Regions from separate parts of the Gordonia sp. SID5947 genome, predicted to be linked through region 2. Evidence: riboswitches for the same ligand, from Rfam matches in the RefSeq annotation. Region 2 holds a riboswitch; the other holds the start of a gene.
What was found. Region 2 has a riboswitch for cobalamin ahead of cobN (cobaltochelatase subunit CobN). Riboswitches for the same ligand answer to the same signal wherever they lie in the genome.
Positions count from the first base shown of each region.

Region 1: another riboswitch for cobalamin. It lies ahead of GTV32_RS08185 (iron ABC transporter permease); the one in region 2 lies ahead of cobN (cobaltochelatase subunit CobN).

Region 1 is NZ_WWHU01000001.1:1,765,398-1,775,433, forward strand. It holds gene GTV32_RS08175 (ABC transporter substrate-binding protein) at 1-436, opposite strand, end outside; gene GTV32_RS08180 (ABC transporter ATP-binding protein) at 433-1,209, opposite strand; gene GTV32_RS08185 (iron ABC transporter permease) at 1,209-2,246, opposite strand; cobalamin riboswitch at 2,336-2,551, opposite strand; gene GTV32_RS08190 (hypothetical protein) at 2,598-3,125, shown strand; gene GTV32_RS08195 (PepSY domain-containing protein) at 3,378-4,745, shown strand; gene GTV32_RS08200 (3-deoxy-7-phosphoheptulonate synthase) at 4,808-5,878, opposite strand; gene GTV32_RS08205 (Lrp/AsnC family transcriptional regulator) at 6,139-6,585, opposite strand; gene rocD (ornithine--oxo-acid transaminase) at 6,683-8,755, shown strand; gene GTV32_RS08215 (histidine phosphatase family protein) at 8,752-9,393, shown strand; gene GTV32_RS08220 (TspO/MBR family protein) at 9,407-9,892, opposite strand; gene GTV32_RS08225 (thioredoxin domain-containing protein) at 9,998-10,036, opposite strand, start outside.
Region 2 is NZ_WWHU01000001.1:940,095-950,130, reverse strand. It holds gene GTV32_RS04400 (precorrin-2 C(20)-methyltransferase) at 1-1,213, opposite strand, end outside; gene GTV32_RS04395 (precorrin-8X methylmutase) at 1,219-1,842, opposite strand; gene GTV32_RS04390 (precorrin-3B synthase) at 1,855-3,012, opposite strand; cobalamin riboswitch at 3,051-3,186, shown strand; gene cobN (cobaltochelatase subunit CobN) at 3,234-6,857, shown strand; gene GTV32_RS04380 (FxsA family protein) at 7,003-7,503, shown strand; gene GTV32_RS04375 (amidohydrolase) at 7,540-9,180, shown strand; gene lnt (apolipoprotein N-acyltransferase) at 9,177-10,036, shown strand, end outside.

The DNA.
Region 1 (10,036 bases), 830 kb from region 2:
GGTACGGCGTTGCACCCAGACCGCGAATCCATTCCGGTGTGACCCCGGTCGATTCCTTGAACCCATAATTCCACCCTGCGAAGACGAAGTCGGGATCCGCAGACTGGATGACCTCGCGGGTGAATCCGTCCCCCAGCGAGGTGGTCCGCTCGAAATCGGCACGCCACGGAGAAGATTCGATGTCCCGCTCCTTCCCTGCATACGTGGTGTATCCGGCCATCCGGTCGGACAGACCGAGCGCAAACATGATCTCGGTGATGCCGGTGTCGTTCGTGACGACCCGGTCGGGACGTCCGGGTACGGTCAGCGGTGCACCGCAGTTCTCCACGCTGACCTCTCCGCCGCCCGTGCTCGGCGCCGCACCCTCAACCTGCGCACCACAGCCGGACAACACCAGCAGTGCCGAGAGGCCCATGATCACCGATCTCGTCGTCATTCTGCTTCTTTCTCGTCGAAGATGACCTGGGGAACGTTCAGGCGTGGATGATCGAAGACATGGGCGCCGATGCCGAAGAACCGGCGGATGGCTGCGGGTGTGAGGACCTCGCGTGGTGTTCCGGTCGCAACCACCTGACCGTGCGCGAGCACCACAAGCCGGTCGCAGAACTGTGCGGCGATGTTCAGGTCGTGCAACGCCGCGACCACAGTGACCTCGCGATCGCGCGCCGCACGCAGCACTGCGTACTGGTGCCGGACATCGAGATGGTTCGTCGGCTCGTCGAGAACCAGGACTGCCGGCTCCTGCGCGAACGCACGGGCGATCAGAACCCGTTGTGCCTCACCACCGGAGAGCGAGGTGAATGCTCGGTCGACCAGATGTGCCACGCCGGCGTCGCTCATCGCCTGCGCGCAGAGCTCCCGGTCGCGATGGCCGGTGGAGCTCGTCAGGGAACGATGCGGCAGACGACCGGTCGCGACCACCTCCGCCGCCGTGAAGTCGAAGTCGAGGGCGATCCGTTGAGTGAGGGCGGCAACCTGACGAGCGTTGTCCCGCATGCTGATCGACGTGACGTCACGGTCTCCCACCCGCACACGCCCCCGGGTCGGGTCGAGAGCGCGGTATAGGCAACGCAGCATCGTCGACTTCCCGCTGCCGTTGGGGCCGACGATGCCCAGGAAACTGCCCCGCGGCGCGTGGACCGTCACGTCGCGCAAGATCGTCGCATGTCCGATTGCGACGCCGACCTCGTCGTAGTCCACCGCCCGCATCACCCCGCCTCCGTGCCGCGGCGGCGCATCAGGAGCAGAAAGACGGGCACACCGACCGCGGCCGTGATCGCACCGAGCGGGAGCTCTTGCGGCGGTATGACGGTTCGGGCCAGCAGATCGGCGGTGACGAGAAACACGGCGCCGATGAGCGGTGTGACCACCACCAGGCGGCGATGGTCGGCGCCCACCAGAAGCCGTGCCACGTGTGGCACCACCAGTCCGACGAACCCGATGGCCCCGCACACCGAGACCATGACGCCGGTCATGAGCGCTGCCACGACGAACAGCAGCATGCGGAATCGCGAGGCGCGCAGGCCGAGTGATGCCGACACCTCATCGCCCATTGCCAGCGCGTTGAGCTGGCGGGCGAGTCCGGCGACGACCACGAGGCCCATCAGCACCACGGCCGCCATGAGCCCCGCGGTGCGCCAGCTCGTCGCTGCGAGACTCCCCAGTAACCAGAACATCACACTGCGAGCGGCATCGCCCGCAGGCGCGAGGAAGACCAGCACCGTGGTCAAAGCCGAAAACCCGTACCCCAGAGCAGTTCCGGTGAGCACCAGCCGCAACGGCGTGAGACCGCCGGGCGATCTCGCGATCGCGAAGACGATCGCAGTGGCGGCCAACGCGCCCACGAATGCGGCGCTCGGGAGCGCGTAGACACCGGCCCCGGCGAAGACTCCGAACAGCAGCACCGCGGTTGCGCCCACCGATGCTCCCGACGAGATGCCCAGCACATACGGATCGGCCAGCGCGTTGCGGACCATCGCCTGAACCACGAGGCCGACAGTGCTCAAGCCTGCCCCGACCAGTGCACCGGAGAGAACACGAGGGAGTCGCGAATCGACCACGATCCGGTAATCGGCGGCGTCGGCCGCGGTGACGACGCCACCGACCAGGTCGGCCCACAGGTATCCGAAGGCATCACGCCACGGGATGTCGGCTGTGCCGAAGATGAGTCCGAGCACGGAGACGGCCAGAAGCCCCGATACGCAGAGCGCACTCAGCACGCTCACGCGCAGCCACTGCCTGGTCATCGCACCTCGTCACATACCGAGGGCACACGACGACGCCGACCGACCGGCGGCACCGACCATGTCCCACGGAGTCGATGTCGACCGCGGCACACCGCTGCGGTCACGTCGGCAGGTCTTCGGACTCCCGGACACGGCACTGTTCGTGCCACCTAGTGACGGCCGCTTCCCAGGTCATCGCTGACCCAGTGCTCCTGGTCGCTGTCGTTTCCGGTCACCGCTGCGGGGCAGCTCTGGATTCTCACCAGATTCCCTCTTGCGCTCGATCCGGACGAACCGGACGCGAGACCGACGCAACACCGAACCTAGCAGCCGACTCGATCGGCGTTGCAACACCGTCATAGGATGCGAGCCATGGACCCGCAGGCCCACACCCTCGAGAACGTTCGAGGTTGCGTCGTCGGTGCGTCGTCGGGGGTCACCGCGATCCTCGCGCACTCGGCGGCCGGCGGCGGGTTGCCGGACACCACGGCGCTCACCCTCCTCGTCGCGGTCTGCGCCGGACTGGGCTGGACGGCGGCGGTCACAGCTACGTCGAAGGCCGGGCGGCCCGGTCTGGTCGGCATGCTCGTCGCCGGACAGGTCGTGGGACACCTCTCACTCGTCGCCCTGTCGCATCACCACGCCACCCTGTTCACCCCGTCGATGGCGACGTTCCACGTGGCCGCGACCGTCGTGGCGGCCGCATCGGCTCTCGGCCTGGAGTCCGCCCTGAGCGCGACTCTGTCGGTGGTGATCCGGACAGTTCTCACCCTCATCTCATCGCCGGTGGACGACTCGACTGCCTGGAGCGTGCTGCCCGCGGACGACGACCGTCTGCGCCCCGGCCGCCGGCATGTCCGGCCGGTCGGCACCCGCGGCCCGCCCGCAGCCGCGATCTGACCATTCCTCATCCTCGCTGACCTGCCCGCGACAAAAGCACGCGCCGGTCGGCTCCTTGCGTATGCGCGCGGCATGACGACGCCGCGCGCCGCATTCAGCTGTGAAAGGCGGACCGCTGTGTCCCTCACCCAGGAACCACCACCCCCACGTCCCCTCCCCTCGTCGACACCGGTAGACCTCCCGGATTCGTCGACACCGTCCGGCCCTCCTCGCGACCGGCCGGGCAGTCGCCGCACCGCCTGGGAACCGCTGGTGCGGCGATTGCACTTCTACGCAGGCATTCTGGTGGCACCATTTCTGATCGTCGCGGTCGTCAGCGGCGGGTTGTACGCGCTGGCACCGAGTCTCGAGAAAGTCGTCTATCGCGGGCAACTACACACCGACAGCACGGGTCCGACTCGCCCCGTCGCCGATCAGATCCGCGCCGCCATGGCCGAGCGACCGGATCTCACCCTCTCCGCGGTGCGCCCGGCGGCGGCACCCGGCGACACCACGCGCGTGCTGTTCGACGACCCGTCATTGGGCGAGTCCGAGCGGCTGGCGGTCTTCGTCGATCCCGTCACCACGCGGCCGGTCGGGGAGCTGGTGAGCTACGGCAGCTCCGCGGCGCTCCCACTGCGAACCTGGTTCAGCCAGCTGCATCGTCACCTGCATCTGGGCGAACCGGGCCGTGTGTACAGCGAGCTCGCTGCGTCATGGCTGTGGGTGATCGCATTGGCGGGTCTCACACTGTGGGTCGCCCGCCACCGCCGCACGAGGCGCGACCGCAAGGCCCGGCTGATCACCGTCGACCGTTCCACGACCGGGCGGGCCCGCACGCTGAACTGGCATGGTGCCGTGGGCGTCTGGATCGTCGTCGGCGTGCTGTTCCTCTCGGCGACCGGCCTGACCTGGTCACGATTCGCCGGCGAGAACATCGGCGAGTTGCGTTCGGCGCTGAGCTGGACCACTCCGAGTGTCTCCACGTCCCTCGACCGATCCGACATGTCGCCCTCCGCACACAGCGGGCACGAGGGCCACGCGGGCGGGCACGATCCCGTCGGGAGCAACGCGACCGATGACACTGTGGCGCAAGTGGACTCGGTTCTGTCCGATGCGCGTCGCGTCGGGGTGACCGATCACGTCGAGGTCACTTTACCGACCGACGAGACAACCGCGTTCACGGTCGCCGAGACACGACAGCCATGGCAGTTCTCACCGAACACGGTCTCCGTCGACGGAGCGACCGGACAGGTCGTCGACGTCTCCTGGTTCGCCGACTGGCCGGTCGCCGCGAAACTGAGCACATGGGGCATCTCGCTGCACATGGGACTGTTGTTCGGCCTCGTCAACCAGGTGGCACTGCTCGTGTTGGCGATCGGCCTGCTCGCCGTGATCGTCCGCGGCTACCAGATGTGGTGGCAGCGTCGCCCCCGTCGTACCGGCCGCACGATCTCGGTCGGACGGCCGCCGCAACGAGGGGCCTGGCGGCGACTACCGGTCCCGACGCTTGTGGCGGTGGCGGCGATCGCCGTCGCAGTCGGTTGGCTCATCCCGCTCCTCGGTATCAGCCTTGCCGGATTCATCCTCGTCGACATCATCGTCGGCCACGCGGAACGGTTGCGGCACAAGCACAACTGACCCGAGATGTCGGTCGCGGCGGCCGGGGGCGACAGCGGCATGTCCGCCCCCGCCGCCGCGCGTCAACTCTGGGCCAGCGTTGCCAGCACTGCCGCGCTGGCCTCCCAGCCCATGCATTTGTCGGTGACCGACTGGCCGTAGGTCAGCGGACGGGCGTCCGGCGACTGTGCGCCCGGCTCGAGGAAACTCTCGAGCATGACGCCGCTGATCGCCACCTTCTGGCCCGCACGACGTACCGACCCGATCGTCGCGGCGAGTTCATTGGCGACCTCGGCCTGCCGAACGTGGTCCTTGCCGGAGTTCGCGTGCGAGCAATCGATCATCACTCGTTGCGGCAGAGCAGCTTTCGCGAGCGCGTCGACCGCTTCCGCGACCGACTCCCCGTCATGGTTCGGTCCGGCGGTGCCGCCACGCAGGATCACGTGACAATCGTCGTTACCTGCGGTCTCCACCACGGATCCGTGGCCGAAGTCGTCGACGCCGAAGAACACATGTTGCGCCGCCGCCGCTTTCACACCGTCGATCGCGACCTGGACGTTTCCGTCGGTACCGTTCTTGAAACCGATGGGCATCGACAGTCCCGATGCGAGCTGGCGGTGGACCTGCGACTCCGTGGTGCGCGCCCCGATGGCACCCCAGGCGACGGTGTCGGCGATGTATTGCGGGCTGGTCGGTTCCAGGAACTCGCACCCGACAGGCAATCCGAGGTCGATGATGTCGAGCAGCAGCGAACGAGCGGTCCGCAACCCGCGCTCCACGTCGAAGGTCCCGTCCATCCCGGGATCGTTGATGAGGCCCTTCCACCCGACTGTGGTGCGCGGCTTCTCGAAGTAGACGCGCATCACGATCTTCAGACGATCGGCGTAGTCCTTGGCCAGCGGTGCCAGCCGTCGTGCGTAGTCCAGCGCCGCCACGGGGTCGTGTACCGAACACGGACCCACGACGACGAGCAGGCGGTCGTCTCTACCGGCGAGGATGTCGGCGATCTCGTCGCGATCGTTGCGCACCGCCACCGCGCGACGGGCGGTCAGCGGCAGTTCACTGCGAATCGTGTCGGGCGACGGGATGGAACGGAAGGACTTGACCCGGCGATCGGAGGTCGATTCGGCAGTCAAGTCGGGAATGGTGGTCACGTCATGCCTTTCGGGGTCTGGCCCGGTCGATGTCGGGTGCCCCTGGTTGCTCACAGATCACCGGAGGCCCTTGAAATGACGAAAGCAGCAACCTCGTGGTTGCTGCTCGGGCTCCGGGTGTGGTGCGCGCGACGATCAGCGCCTTATCGCGGCCCCACCCGGAGCCTCGATAAAGCGCCAATAGGCGCGTGCGGTGGTCATCACGGCGACCAGGCTAGCACGACCCCGCACCGCGTCCAATCGCGTTGATCCGGCGTCGCTCACGGGTGCCCCCGGTCGATGAGCTGACTCAGCACGATGATGGACTCCGAGTGGTCGACCGGACCTGCGCTTCGAATCCGTTCCAGCGCCTGTTCCAGGTGGCGCACGTCGCGAGCGCGGACCCGGAGGATGGCGTCCGCCTGACCGGTGATGGTCGCGGCGCTGACGACTTCCGGAATCGGTTCCCACGCCGCCTTCAGCGAATCGGGCGAGATGTTGCCCCGGCAGGAGACCTGGACATAGGCCTCGGTGGTCCACTGCATCGCGTGCGGATCGACGATCGCCGTGAATCCCTTGATCACGCCGTCCTCGACCAATCGGTCGACCCGCCGCTTCACCGCCGGAGCCGATAGGCCCACCTGGTCACCGATCTGCGCGAACGTGGCCCGGGCGTCCTTGGTCAAGCAGGCGAGCACCTTCTCATCCAGATCATCGAGCTGACGCAATGCATCTCCATCTGTTGAGTACATCTGACCGCTTTGTTGCGGGCATGCGCAACACACGTCGATTGATTGCACACAGGACCGAGGATAGCGTCGATTCATGACGCTGACGAGCCCTGCTCTCGCCCTCCCGGTGCGCACGTCGCGGTTGCGGACCTATGCCATGACCCCGCCGGTCCACTTCACGGTCGCCTACACGATCAATCCCTGGATGGACCCCTCGACGCCGGTGGACTCCGACCTCGCGATCGCTCAATGGCGCCGTCTGCGTGCGGCCTACCAAACCCTCGGCCACACCGTCCGAGTGGTCGATCCGCACCCTGACCTTCCAGACATGGTCTACGCAGCCAACGGCGGTCTCAGCATCAGCGGACACACGGTCGCGGCTCGCTTCGCATTTCCCGAACGCGGCCCGGAGGGCGACCTCTATGCGGCCTGGCTCGAGGCCAACGGGCTCGGTCCGGTCCATCGGACTGTCGGCATCCAGGAAGGCGAAGGTGACTTCCTGGTCGTCGGAGAGCGCATCCTCGCCGGTACCGGATTTCGCAGCCACCGTGACACCCACGCCGAGATCGCGTCGATCACCGGAATGCCTGTGGTGACCCTCGAACTGATCGATCCGCGCTTCTATCACCTCGACACCGCGCTCGGTGTGCTCGACGACGAGAACATCGCGTACTACCCACCTGCGTTCTCCCCTGCGTCGCAAACGCTGCTCGCCGAGCTGTACCCCGAAGCCATCGTCGCCACAGATTCCGACGCCGCAGTCCTGGGCCTGAATCTCGTCTCCGACGGTCGGCACGTCGTGATGACCGATGCGGCCCCGCGCCTCGCCCGGTCACTCCGCACCGCCGGGTACCAACCCGTCGAGATCGATCTCTCCGAACTCCTCAAAGGCGGCGGTGGCATCAAGTGCTGCACCCTAGAATTGAGGGGCACCGACAAGGAGGTCGTCATGTCGTCTCCTGCGACCGTTCCCGCCGCCTCACCTCCGGCTGAACCTCATGTCGCACAAAACTATTCGCCACTACCGGTCACCGCCGCGACTGCCGAGGGCTGCTGGATCACCGACGTCGACGGGCGACGTTTTCTCGACTGCCTCGGCGCGTACTCGGCCGTCAACTTCGGCCACCGCAATCCCCGGATCGTCGCCGCGGCGACCGCCCAACTCGACCGGATCACGTTGACCAGCCGCGCTTTTCGATCCGACCGACTCGAACCGTTCTGCGCCGCGCTCTCAGCGCTGTGTGACAAAGACATGGTGCTGCCGATGAACACCGGCGCCGAGGCAGTCGAATCGGCGATCAAGGTGGCCCGCAAATGGGGTTACGACGTCAAGGGTGTGCCTGCGGGTCAGGCGAAGATCGTGGTCGCCGACGGCAACTTTCATGGCCGCACCGTCACCATCGTGAGTTTCAGCGACGACCCCGTCGCACGAGACGGCTTCGGCCCGTACACTCCCGGATTCGTGCGCGTGCCGTATGGGGACGCGACAGCCATCGCATCCGCTGTCGACGAGAACACGGTCGCCGTTCTCCTCGAGCCGATCCAGGGCGAAGCCGGGATCATCGTGCCACCGGACGACTACCTACGTCGCGTCCGTTCGCTCTGCACCGAGCACGACGTCCTGATGATCGCCGATGAGATCCAGTCCGGGCTCGGCCGGACGGGAACGACCCTCGCCGTGCAGCACTGGGACGTGGAGCCCGACATCTACACCCTGGGCAAGGCGCTGGGCGGGGGCATCCTGCCCGTCTCGGCCGTGGTGGCCGACCGGGAGGTCCTCGGGGTGTTGCACCCCGGCGAACACGGATCCACGTTCGGCGGTAATCCACTGGCCGCCGCGGTCGGGCACACCGTGGTCGACATGCTGGCCGAGGGCACATGGCAGGCCCGTGCCGCCGAACTCGGCGACCGCCTACACACCCGGTTGCGCGATCTCATCGGGCACGGCGTGGTCGCGGTCCGTGGTCTGGGCCTGTGGGCCGGGATCGACGTGGAACCGTCGCTCGGCAGCGGAAAGGACATCTGTGTGCGCCTGGCCGGTCGCGGAATCCTGGCGAAGGACACCCACGGCTCGACGCTTCGGCTCGCTCCGCCCCTCGTGATCACCGAGGCGGAGATCGACTGGGCGGTCGATCAGCTCGCGGAGGTCGTAGGCTCGGCAGGGTGACCGACGATCGACTCGCCGCAGGCATCCCGACGAACCGCCGAGTACTGCTCATCCGGCACGGGCAGACCGAATGGTCGTTGAGCGACCGGCACACCGGCCGCACCGACATCGACCTCACCGCGCGGGGAGCGGAGGACGCTCGCGCACTTGTCGGCATCGCCGACCGCCTCGGCCTCGCGACACCATACGTCTTCGCCTCGCCGAGGCTGCGTGCCCAGCGCACCGCCGAACTCGCCGGCCTCGCCGTGGACGAGGTCGATGACCGCTTCGCCGAATGGGATTACGGGGATTACGAAGGCCGCACCCGCGCAGAGATCCACGCCGACGGCGATCCCGACTGGACGATCTGGACTCACGGCGGACCGCACGGTGAATCCGTCGACGACATGACCACCCGAGTCGACCGCGCGGTCGACCTCGTCGAGGAGCGCCTGACACGGTCCGATGTGATCATCGTGTCCCACGGACACTTCTCCCGGTCGTTTGTCTGCCGTTTTCTGGACTGGCCGATCGGCCAGGGCGCCGCGATCGACCTGCGGCCCGCAGGTGCGGCGCTGCTCATGCAGCTGGGGAGTGATCGACGGCTGTGCGCACTGGTCGGACCGGAAGGAGCCGCCGCCACTCACCTGGCGCTCTGACCGTCGGAACGGCTCACCCGTCCCGATTCAGCCACCAGGTGCTCGTCGACAGCGCGGTCGCGAACGCGCACCAGGCGGGATACGACGCGAGCGCCACGCCCGCACGCCGGTCGACGCGCGCGCTGCGGAGAGCCAGGTCGGCGCTGCTCGCGGTGAGTACCGCGGCAAGAATCGATGCACCGCCCAATCGGTGCTGCCCGAAATACACCCAGGTCCACCCCGCGTTGAGCGCGAGATTCGCTCCGAGCGCGCCGATGTACGCGCGACGCGCTGCGTCGTCTCCGACATCTCTCAACCCATCGATCGTGGCGGCTGAGGTGACCGCGAGGTCGGCGTACAACGCTGTCCAGGCGACGGGGAAGACCCAGTTCGGCGGCACAAAGCGCGGCTTACGCAAGGTCGGATACCACGATTCGACGGCAGGCTTGGTGACCACGCTGCCGACGACTGCGGCAGCGGCCGAAGCCAACGTGGTCCCGGTCAGGGTGGAAATGCGCATACCGCCGTTCTACCCGAAAGACGCGACAGTTCCCGCCGACCGGGCGCAGCTTGTCGCCGATCGGGCAGGCCATCCACCTGTCCTCAGGGAGATGGCTGTCCGGGATCAGCCTGTCGCCAAAGCTCCCTCGAGCGCTCGGCCCTC
Region 2 (10,036 bases):
CGGCAGCCACCGCGTGCCGAATCCGGTCGGCGATCACGTCCCACGGCTTGAGCCGGTCGGACAGCGAGATGATCGCGAAGTCGTGTCCGAGCGGCGCACCGACGGCCGCGGCCACCGCGCTCGCGGCGGTCACCCCGGGTGCCACCCGTACCGCGACGTCGTGCCAGCGTGGTTCCGCGGCGACCTCGGCGACGGCGGCAGCCATCGCGAAGACGCCCGGGTCACCCGAGGACACCACGGCGACACGCGCGCCCCGAGCGGCGAGATCGAGGGCGAATTCCGCCCGCTCGGCCTCCACGCGGTTGTCGCTGGCGTGGACTCGTTGTCCGGGGCGAGCGGTGACCCGTGACAGGTACGTGGTGTAGCCGACCAGATCGGTGGCGCGAGCGAGTTCCACCTGCACCTGCGGGGTCGTCTGGTCGTCGGCGCCGGGGCCCAGCCCCACCACCACCACCTCGCCGCGCGCCGACGAGTCGTCCGGGGGACGATTCGGGTTGTTACGCGGCCCGGGCACCACGACCATCGAAAAGTACGGCACCTCATCGGGATTCACATCGAGCAGTGGCACCACGCGCTGTGCGGTGGTGGACGCCCGCTCCACGTACCAGGCTTCGTCGGCCCGACCAGCCGACACCAGCGCGTCACGCACCCGGACAAAGGTCCGTCCGAGCTTGAGGACGGCGATGGCATCGGCCGCACGGAACCGCGCCACCAACTCCGCCGTGGGGAGGGTGCCGGGCACCACGGTCAACGTCTCGTCGGCCTCGACCAGCGGGATCCCCAGCGCGGCCGACGACGCGCTCACCGACGTCACCCCGGGGACGATCTCGGCGTCGAACTCGCCGACGAGGCGCTTGTGCATGTGCATGTACGAACTGAAGAAGAGCGGATCACCCTCGGCCAGCAGCGCCACGTGGCGTCCGGCCCGCAGGTGCTCGGCGAGCCGGGCGGCACTCTCGGCATAGAAGTCCTGCAGCGCCCCCGCATAGCCGCCCGGGTGGTCGGTCGTCTCGGTCGTGACCGGATACATCAGGCGTTCTTCGATCTGACCGTCGCGCAGGTAGGGCGCCGCCACCGACCGCGCAATGCTGTTGCCGTGTCGCGCACAGTGATACGCGACGACATCGGCCGACCCGATGAGCCGGGCCGACTTCACCGTGACCAGCTCGCTGTCCCCGGGTCCGAGGCCGATTCCCCAGAGTTTCCCACTCACCGACGTCACTCCTCCGGACTCGCCAACGCATTGATGGCGGCCGCGGTGATCGCCGATCCACCGCGTCGCCCGGTCACCGTGATGAACTCGAGGTCGTCACGGAGCGCGAGGGCCGCACAGGATTCCGCAGCTCCGACAAAACCGACCGGCGCGCCGACGATCGCTGCCGGGCGCGGTGCGCCGTCGTCGATCATGTCGAGAAGTGCGAACAGAGCGGTCGGGGCATTGCCGATCGCCACCACGGCACCGTCGAGGTGCGGGCGCCAGAACTCGAGCGCGGCAGCCGTTCTGGTGGTGCCCAGACGTTCGGCGAGCGCAGGTAGCGACGGTTCGGACAGGTGACAGCGAACGTCGTTGTCGGCGGGCAGACGCTTTCGCGTGACACCCGCGGCGACCATCGACGCATCGCACAGGATGGGCGCGCCGGCCCGGAGCGCCGCGCGCGCGGCCCGCACCACACCTTCGGTGGCCACCACGTCGTCGGTCAGGTCGGTCTGTCCGCACGCGTGGATCATGCGCACCACGACCTGCGCCACGTCGGCGGCGAAGGCGGACAGATCGGACTCGGCACGGATCGTGGCAAAGGACTGGCGATAGATCGCGGGCCCGTCACGCAGGTAGTCGCTCATGGTGCGGTCAGCCTATCGACGGTGCGTCTGATACCCACCGTCGGGAGTGGCCTCGACGCTGCGATGCGGGCCGCTGGGGGAGCCGCACCGCCGGCCGCACCCCACCCAGTGTTCGCGCTCCGCCACCGGCTCGCCGCCCCGCACGCGCGCCAGCAGGTCGTCGCGGACCGGCGCCGACGACTTGGCGCATCCCGGGGCACCGACACAGCAGCTCACGGCCGCCCACGGTGAGGCCGCGTCGAAGATCAGTCCCATCGGCGCCAGGACCCGCACCACGGTCTCGGCGACCCCCTCGTCCAGATCGCAGATCAGGATCTCGCGGTCGGGGGTCACGACGATCGGCACCGCCACCGCGGCCACGAACTCGGCGAGCCGGGCGGGGAGTCGTCCGAGTTCGACGACGGCGCCGAGGAGTACCGCGCCGTCGTCCTGGCCGAACCAGCCGACGATCGGTTCGGGCGGCATCGGGTCCGGACCACCGACGACCGTTGCCAGCCGAGTGCGTGCCCGGGTGGTGAGGTCCATTCGTTCGGCGTCCGTGAGATCGGCGACCCGCCACGCCCCCACGGATATGTCGCCGAGGTCCTCGGCGACGGCGAGGAGTTCAGTGACGACCGCGTCGTCGCCGCGGGCCGAACCGACAGGTACGCCACCCACCAGCACGTCGGCGACGACCTCGGCGGACGCGTCGACCGAGCGGACCACGGCGCAGACGTCGGGTTGCCGGCGCGCGATGTCACCGCGGCCGTCGTCGAGGCCGAAGAGGAACCGTCCGGAGATCGACGAGGCGTCGGCGGTCTGGAGCCGCTCGTCCAGCAGGTCGGCGAGCGGACGCACGTCGGCCACACCACCGATCCGGCCGGTCAGTGGACTGACCTCGATGTTGCGAACCTTGTCATGCGCCGAGCTCGGGGCCAGGCCTGCGGCGACGACCGCGTCGGCCACCGCATCGACGTCGGTGAGACCACGCAGCTGCACGTTGCCACGCGCAGTCAGTTCGAGGTATCCGTCGCCGTGCGCGGCGGCCGCCTGCGCGAGCAGTTCGAGCTGGTCGGGCCGTATCCGCCCGCCGGGCAGGCGCACGCGGGCCACCGCGCCATCTGCCGCAGCATGGGTACTGAAGACGCCGGGGCAGCGGTCGGCGGCATCACGGCGGGCTGGCTCGGTCACGCCCTCAGGGTAGGCCCCCGGCGCCGAGGTGCGAACCCCGCGCTGACTAGGCTGAACGCACCGAGGAGCGGCAGAAGCCGGTGCAAATCCGACGCGGTCGCGCCACTGTGAGGGTGTTCGAGGTCGACGACCGGCAACACCCGAGCCAGACCTGCGCTCCGGTAACCGACAGACGTCACCGCCGACCACACACCGGGCGCGCCATCCCGGCGAGGAGAACCATGATCCTGCTGCTCTCGACCTCCGATACCGACCTCATCACGGCAGCGGCCTGCGGCTCGGACTTCTCCGGGGCCAATCCCGCACGCATCCTCGTCGACGACATCCCCTCGCTGGCGGTGGGCGCCGACCTCATCGTGGTGCGCATCCTGGGTGGGACGCGGGCATGGGAGGACGGTCTCGCCGCGGTCGAGGCGACCGGCAAACCGCTGGTGGTCTGTTCCGGCGAACAGCAGCCCGACCCGGACCTCATGGCGCACTCGAGTGTGCCGGCCGGCGTGGTCGCCGAGGCGCACAATTATCTCGCGGCCGGTGGCGTCGAGAATCTCGTCAACCTCCACAACTTCCTCTCCGACACGGTCCTGCTGACCGGTCTCGGCTTCGATCCGCCGCGACAGACCCCTGCCTGGGGCGTCCTCGAGCGATCCGCCCGTGCCGCCACCTCGGCTCCCACCATCGCCGTGCTGTACTACCGGGCCCAACACCTCGCCGGGAACACCCGCTACGTCGAGGCGCTGTGCGCCGCCATCGAGGACCGCGGGGGCCGTGCGCTGCCGATCTACTGCGCGTCACTGCGGACCGCTCCCGACGATCTGATCGACCTCCTGGGTACCGCCGACGCGCTCGTGGTGACCGTCCTCGCCGCCGGGGGTGCCACCCCGGCGGCGGCATCGGCCGGTGGCGACGACGACGCATGGAACATCGAGCGGCTCGCCGCACTCGACATCCCGATCCTGCAGGGCCTGTGCCTCACCGGCTCCCGCGCCGACTGGGCGGCCACCGACGACGGACTCTCGCCCCTGGACGTGGCAACCCAGGTGGCCGTACCGGAGTTCGACGGCCGCATCATCACCGTGCCGTTCTCGTTCAAGGAGTTCGACGAGAACGGTCTGCCCTGGTACCAGCCGGACCCGGAACGTTGCGCACGGGTGGCCGGGATCGCGGTGGCGCACGCCCGCCTGCGACGTACGCCTGCGTCGGATCGCCGTGTCGCGCTGATGCTCTCGGCGTACCCGACGAAACACGCCCGGATCGGCAACGCCGTCGGACTCGACACCCCGCGCAGCCTGCTGCACCTCCTCGTGGCGTTGCGGGCGGCCGGGTACGACATCGGGCCGGACTCCGGCCCGGACGCGATACCCGGTCTGGCCGGCGATGATTCCGATGCGCTCATCCATGCGATCGTCGAAGCGGGCGGGCAGGATCCGGACTGGCTGAGCGAGGAAACGCTGGCGGCCAGTCCGATCCGCGTCGCCGCCGACGACTACCGCCGATGGTTCGCGACGCTGCCGGAGGAACTGCGGCACTCCGTCGAGGAACACTGGGGTCCCGCGCCGGGCGATCTGTTCGTCGACCGATCGACGCGTCCCGACGGCGAGATCGTGGTGTCCGCCATGCGCTTCGGCAACATCACGCTCATGGTGCAGCCGCCCCGTGGGTTCGGTGAGAACCCGGTGGCGATCTATCACGACCCCGATCTGCCGCCGTCACATCACTATCTCGCCTCTTATCGATGGCTCACCGGCCGCGGCGACGGAGACGCGGACATACCCGGTTTTGGCGCCGACGCGATCGTGCACGTCGGCAAGCACGGCAACCTCGAATGGCTGCCCGGGAAGACCCTCGGGATGTCGGCCGCATGTGGGACCGACGCCGCTCTCGGTGACGTCCCGTTGATCTATCCGTTCCTGGTCAACGACCCGGGAGAGGGCACCCAGGCCAAACGGCGCGCCCACGCGGTGCTCGTCGACCACCTCATCCCGCCGATGGCCCGAGCCGAATCGTACGGCGACATCGCCCGGCTCGAGCAGCTCCTCGACGAGCACGCCAACATCTCGGCGCTCGACCCCGCCAAGCTGCCCGCCATCCGTCAGCAGATCTGGACGTTGTTGACCGCAGCCAAGATGGATCATGACCTCGGCTTGTCCGAACGTCCCGACGAGGACGTCTTCGACGACATGCTGCTGCACGTCGACGGCTGGCTCTGCGAGATCAAGGACGTCCAGATCCGCGACGGACTCCACGTCCTCGGACAGGCGCCCGCGGACGAGAACGAGGTGGACCTGGTCCTGGCGATGCTGCGTGCCCGCCAGCTGTGGGGCGGCACGCAGGCGCTGCCGGGTCTGCGCGAGGCACTCGGGCTGACCGAGGACGGCAGCGCGGCGCGTACCTCGGTCGACGACGTCGAGACCACGGCAAGAGAACTCGTCGCCGCGTGTGCCAAGGAGGGCTGGACGGCGGCGGCGGTCGAGAACGCGGCGCAAGGCCACCCGTCCGCCGTGGCCGACGTGCTCGGATTCGCCGCGCGCGAGGTGGTTCCCCGCCTGCGGCAGACCGGCCGCGAGATCGACCAGATCCTGCACGCTCTCGACGGCGGATTCATCGAGGCGGGGCCGAGTGGGTCACCGTTGCGCGGCCTCATCAACGTGCTGCCGACCGGACGCAACTTCTATTCGGTGGATCCCAAGGCCGTCCCGTCGCGGCTGGCGTGGGAAACCGGTCGTGCCCTGGCCGATTCGCTGATCGAGCGGTACGTCGCCGAGCACGGTCACCATCCCGCGTCGGTCGGGTTGTCGGTGTGGGGGACCAGTGCGATGCGCACCTCCGGCGACGACATCGCCGAGGTCCTCGCGCTCCTCGGTGTGATGCCAATCTGGGATGAGGCATCCCGACGGGTCGTCGACCTGGAGCTGATCGGCCTCGCCGAACTCGGCCGCCCGCGGATCGACGTCACCGTGCGCATATCCGGGTTCTTTCGTGACGCGTTCCCGCATGTGGTCACGATGCTCGACGACGCGGTCGCGCTGGCCGCGGCGGCAGACGAAGCCGACGATGAGAACTACGTCGCCGCCCACGTCCGCTCCGCGCTGGCCGATCACGGTGACCGGCGCCGCGCATCGACCCGGATCTTCGGGTCCAAGCCAGGCACGTACGGCGCAGGGCTGTTGCAACTGATCGACTCGCGAGAATGGCGTAGCGACGCCGATCTGGCACAGGTCTACACCGAGTGGGGCGGTTACGCGTACGGCCGGGACCTCGGCGGCATACCGGCCGTCGACGACATGCGCTCGGCCTATCGACGCATCGCCGTCGCGGCGAAGAACACCGACACCCGCGAGCACGACATCGCCGACTCCGACGACTACTTCCAGTACCACGGCGGGATGGTGGCGACCGTACGTGCGCTGACCGGCACCTCGCCGGACGCGTACATCGGCGACAGCACCCGACCGGACTCGGTGCGGACACGCACCCTGTCGGAGGAGACCAGCCGCGTGTTCCGCGCGCGGGTGGTCAATCCGCGCTGGATCTCGGCGATGCAGCGACACGGCTACAAGGGCGCATTCGAGATGGCGGCCACGGTCGACTATCTGTTCGGCTACGACGCGACGACAAACGTGGTCGCCGACTGGATGTACGAGAAACTCACCGAGGCTTACGTCCTCGACGAGGACAATCAGCGTTTCATGCAACAGTCGAATCCGTGGGCGCTGCACGGTATCGCCGAGCGTCTCCTGGAGGCCGTCGATCGGGATCTCTGGGAGGAGCCGCCCGCCGACATGCTCGATCAACTGCGACAGGTCTATCTGCAGGCCGAAGGGGACATCGAGGGCCGCGCCGAGTGATGTGATCACCGCGACCCGGCGCTCGGGAAGAAATCCGGCGGATTCGGGAGAAATCCGGCACCCTCGATCGTTGGACGAGCAGAGACCAGGGCGACACCGACCATCTCGGCCGGTGGACGAGGGGCTCGGAAAGGCGGAGATCCTGATGCGGATGCTCTACGTGATCGCGTATTTTGCGGTCGAGATCGGTGCGTTCGTCGCGATGGCGCACTTCCTCGGTTTCGCCTGGGCGGTGTTGATCACCCTCGCCGCGGTCGTGGGCGGATTCGTGTTGCTCCAGCAACAGGGTCGGAAGGTCTTCGCCGAACTCCGCCGTGCCTCCCGCAACGAAGTCGACCCGCGCGGTCCGCTCACCGACACCGCGCTTCTCGCGGCGGCGAGCCTTCTGCTGGTCGTTCCCGGGATCGTGTCCACCGTCGTCGGTCTGGTCCTGTTGGCGCCGCCGATACGGCGGGTGATGCGTCCGGTGGTCGCAGCTGCCGGTGCGCGCCGGTTCGCCGCGACCATGGACCGCGCCGGGATCTATGCGAGTGGCATGTACGTCGGTCGCGGGACCGTGATCGACGGAACGGTCGTCGATGCCGACGGTACCGTTGTCGATCCGACGCAGGGACCCGCGGATCGCGGGTTGCCTCGGGGCCGATAGTCCCGGCGACCGCCCGTCAGGGCACACTGGACCATCGTGACCACGGAACTGTTGCTCGGCGGTGTCGTCTATTCACCGGCCGCTCCGGATGCCACTGCCATGGCCGTGACCGACGGCACCGTCGTCTGGGTCGGCAGCGACGACGTCGGCCGGGCGCTGCACCCCGACGCGCAGGTCACCGATCTTCGGGGCCGCTTCGTCGGACCGGGATTCGTCGACTCACACGTGCATCTCACGTCCACGGGCCTGGCCCTGTCAGGTCTCACCCTGAACGACGCGACCAGCCGATCGGACTGCCTGCGCCGAGTGGCGTCCTTCGCGTCGGGCACCGACGACGGCGAGCTGATCTGGGGTCTCGGCTGGGACGACTCCGCCTGGCAGGGAGCCGATCCCGATGACCGTCGCTTCCCGACGACCGCGGAGATCGATGCGGTGGTCGGCAACCTGCCCGTCTACCTGGCCCGGATCGACGAACATTCCGCCGTCGCGTCCACTGCGCTGCGGCGCCTGGTTCCCGACCTCGAAGCCGCCGTCGGTCATCACCCCGACGAGCCGCTGGTCGCCGAAGCCCACCACCTCGTCCGCGGCGCGGCCCGCCAACTCGTCACCGCGGCCCAACGCAGCCGTGCACAACGCCGCGCCCTCGACACGGCCGCCGCACATGGAGTCGTCGCAGTCCACGAGAACGGCGGCCCCGACATCAGCGGTCTCGACGACTTCCTCGCGCTGGCCGAACTCGACCATCCGGTCGAAGTGCGTCGCTACTGGGGCCAAGCCGTGCAGAGCGCCGAACATGCCCGTGAACTCCTGGCGATCAGCCGCGCGGACGCCCTCGCCGGTGATCTCTTCATCGACGGGGCGATCGGCTCGCACACCGCCTGGCTGACCGAGCCGTACAGCGACCATGCCGGGCACACGGGGATCAGCTACCTCGACTACGAGACCATCCGCGACCACATCCGGGCATGCACCGAGATCGGCACCCAGGCCGGATTCCATGTGATCGGCGACGCCGCGACCGCTTCGGTGGTGGCCGCGTTCGAGGAGCTCGCCGCCGAACTGGGCACGCCGGCGCTCGCACGCTGCGCCCACCGACTCGAGCACGCCGAGATGGTGTCGGCCGAGCAGGCCGCGACCCTGGCACGCTGCGGTGTGATCGCGAGCATGCAGCCGCTGTTCGACGCGGAATGGGGCGGACCGGGGGACCTCTACGAGCAGAGACTCGGAGTGACCCGAACCGCCGGGCTGAACAACTTCGCCGGACACGCTCGCGAAGGGGTGATCCTGGCCTTCTCGTCCGATGCGCCGGTGACCCCGATCGATCCGTGGTCGTCGATCCGTGCAGCCGTACACCACCATCAACCCCGGAACGCGATCTCGGCCCGGGGTGCGTTCGCGGCCGCGACCCGCGGTGGCTGGCGAGCCGCGGGCGTCAACGACGGCCTCACCGGAACCCTCGTGCCCGGCGCCCCGGCGAATTACGCGGTCTGGGACATCGACGACCTCGTGGTGGCCGGATCCCACGCCGGGGTTCAGCGCTGGTCCACCGACCCGCGGTCGCGGGTGCCTGCCCTGCCGGACATCACCCCGGGCGCACGACTTCCCCGGTGCGTCCGGACCGTGCACCGCGACACCGTCCTGTTCGACGGCGGGGTGCTCGACGGCGGCACCACGTGATCTCGTCCCGGTCCGCGTGGACCGTGCTGCTGGTGCAGACGATCGTCGCGGCGGTGGCGGGCCTCGCGATGTGGGCAGCTTTTCCGCCCCGCAACCTGTGGTTCCTCGCGGTCGTCGGCCTGGGTCTGATGGCGGCACTGCTGGGCGCGGGTCGCCCCCGAGCCCGCACCGGCGCGTGGCTCGGTTTCGTTTTCGGTCTCGCGTTCTTCGTGCCACTGCTGCCGTGGATCGGCGTCTATGTGGGACCTCTGCCATGGCTGGCGCTCGCTGTGATTCTGGCGGTGTATCTCGCACTCTTCGGACTGATCGCGGTGCTCACCATGCGGCTGCCGGTTCCACCGGTCTGGTTCACCGTGTCGTGGGTGCTGGTCGAGGCTCTGCGGTCGGCCTTTCCGTTCGGCGGATTCCCGTGGGGGAGAGCAGCGTTCAGTCAGGTCGACGGGCCGTTGCTCCCGATGGCATCGCTGTTGGGCGCGCCCGGGCTATCGGCCGCGGTCGCGCTCCTGGGCGCCTCGATAGCGTGGCTGTGTCAGATCGTCTTCCGGGCTGTCCGCGCCGGCGAGTACCACGGACGATCGGTCGTCCGCGGGGCCGCGTTGGCCGTGGTCCTCGCCCTGCTCGGTCCGATCTCCGCGATCGCGCTGACGCCCGGCACCGTCGACCGCAACGTCGCGTCGTCCTCGGCGCAGGTCTCGGCTGTGCAAGGTAATGTGCCCCGGCTCGGACTGGAATTCAACGCACAGCGCCGCGCGGTTCTCGACAACCATGTCCGGCAGACCGAGCGGCTCGCCGATGCCGTTCGCAGCGGCAATGCCGAACAACCCGACTTCGTGGCGTGGCCCGAAAACGCGTCGGA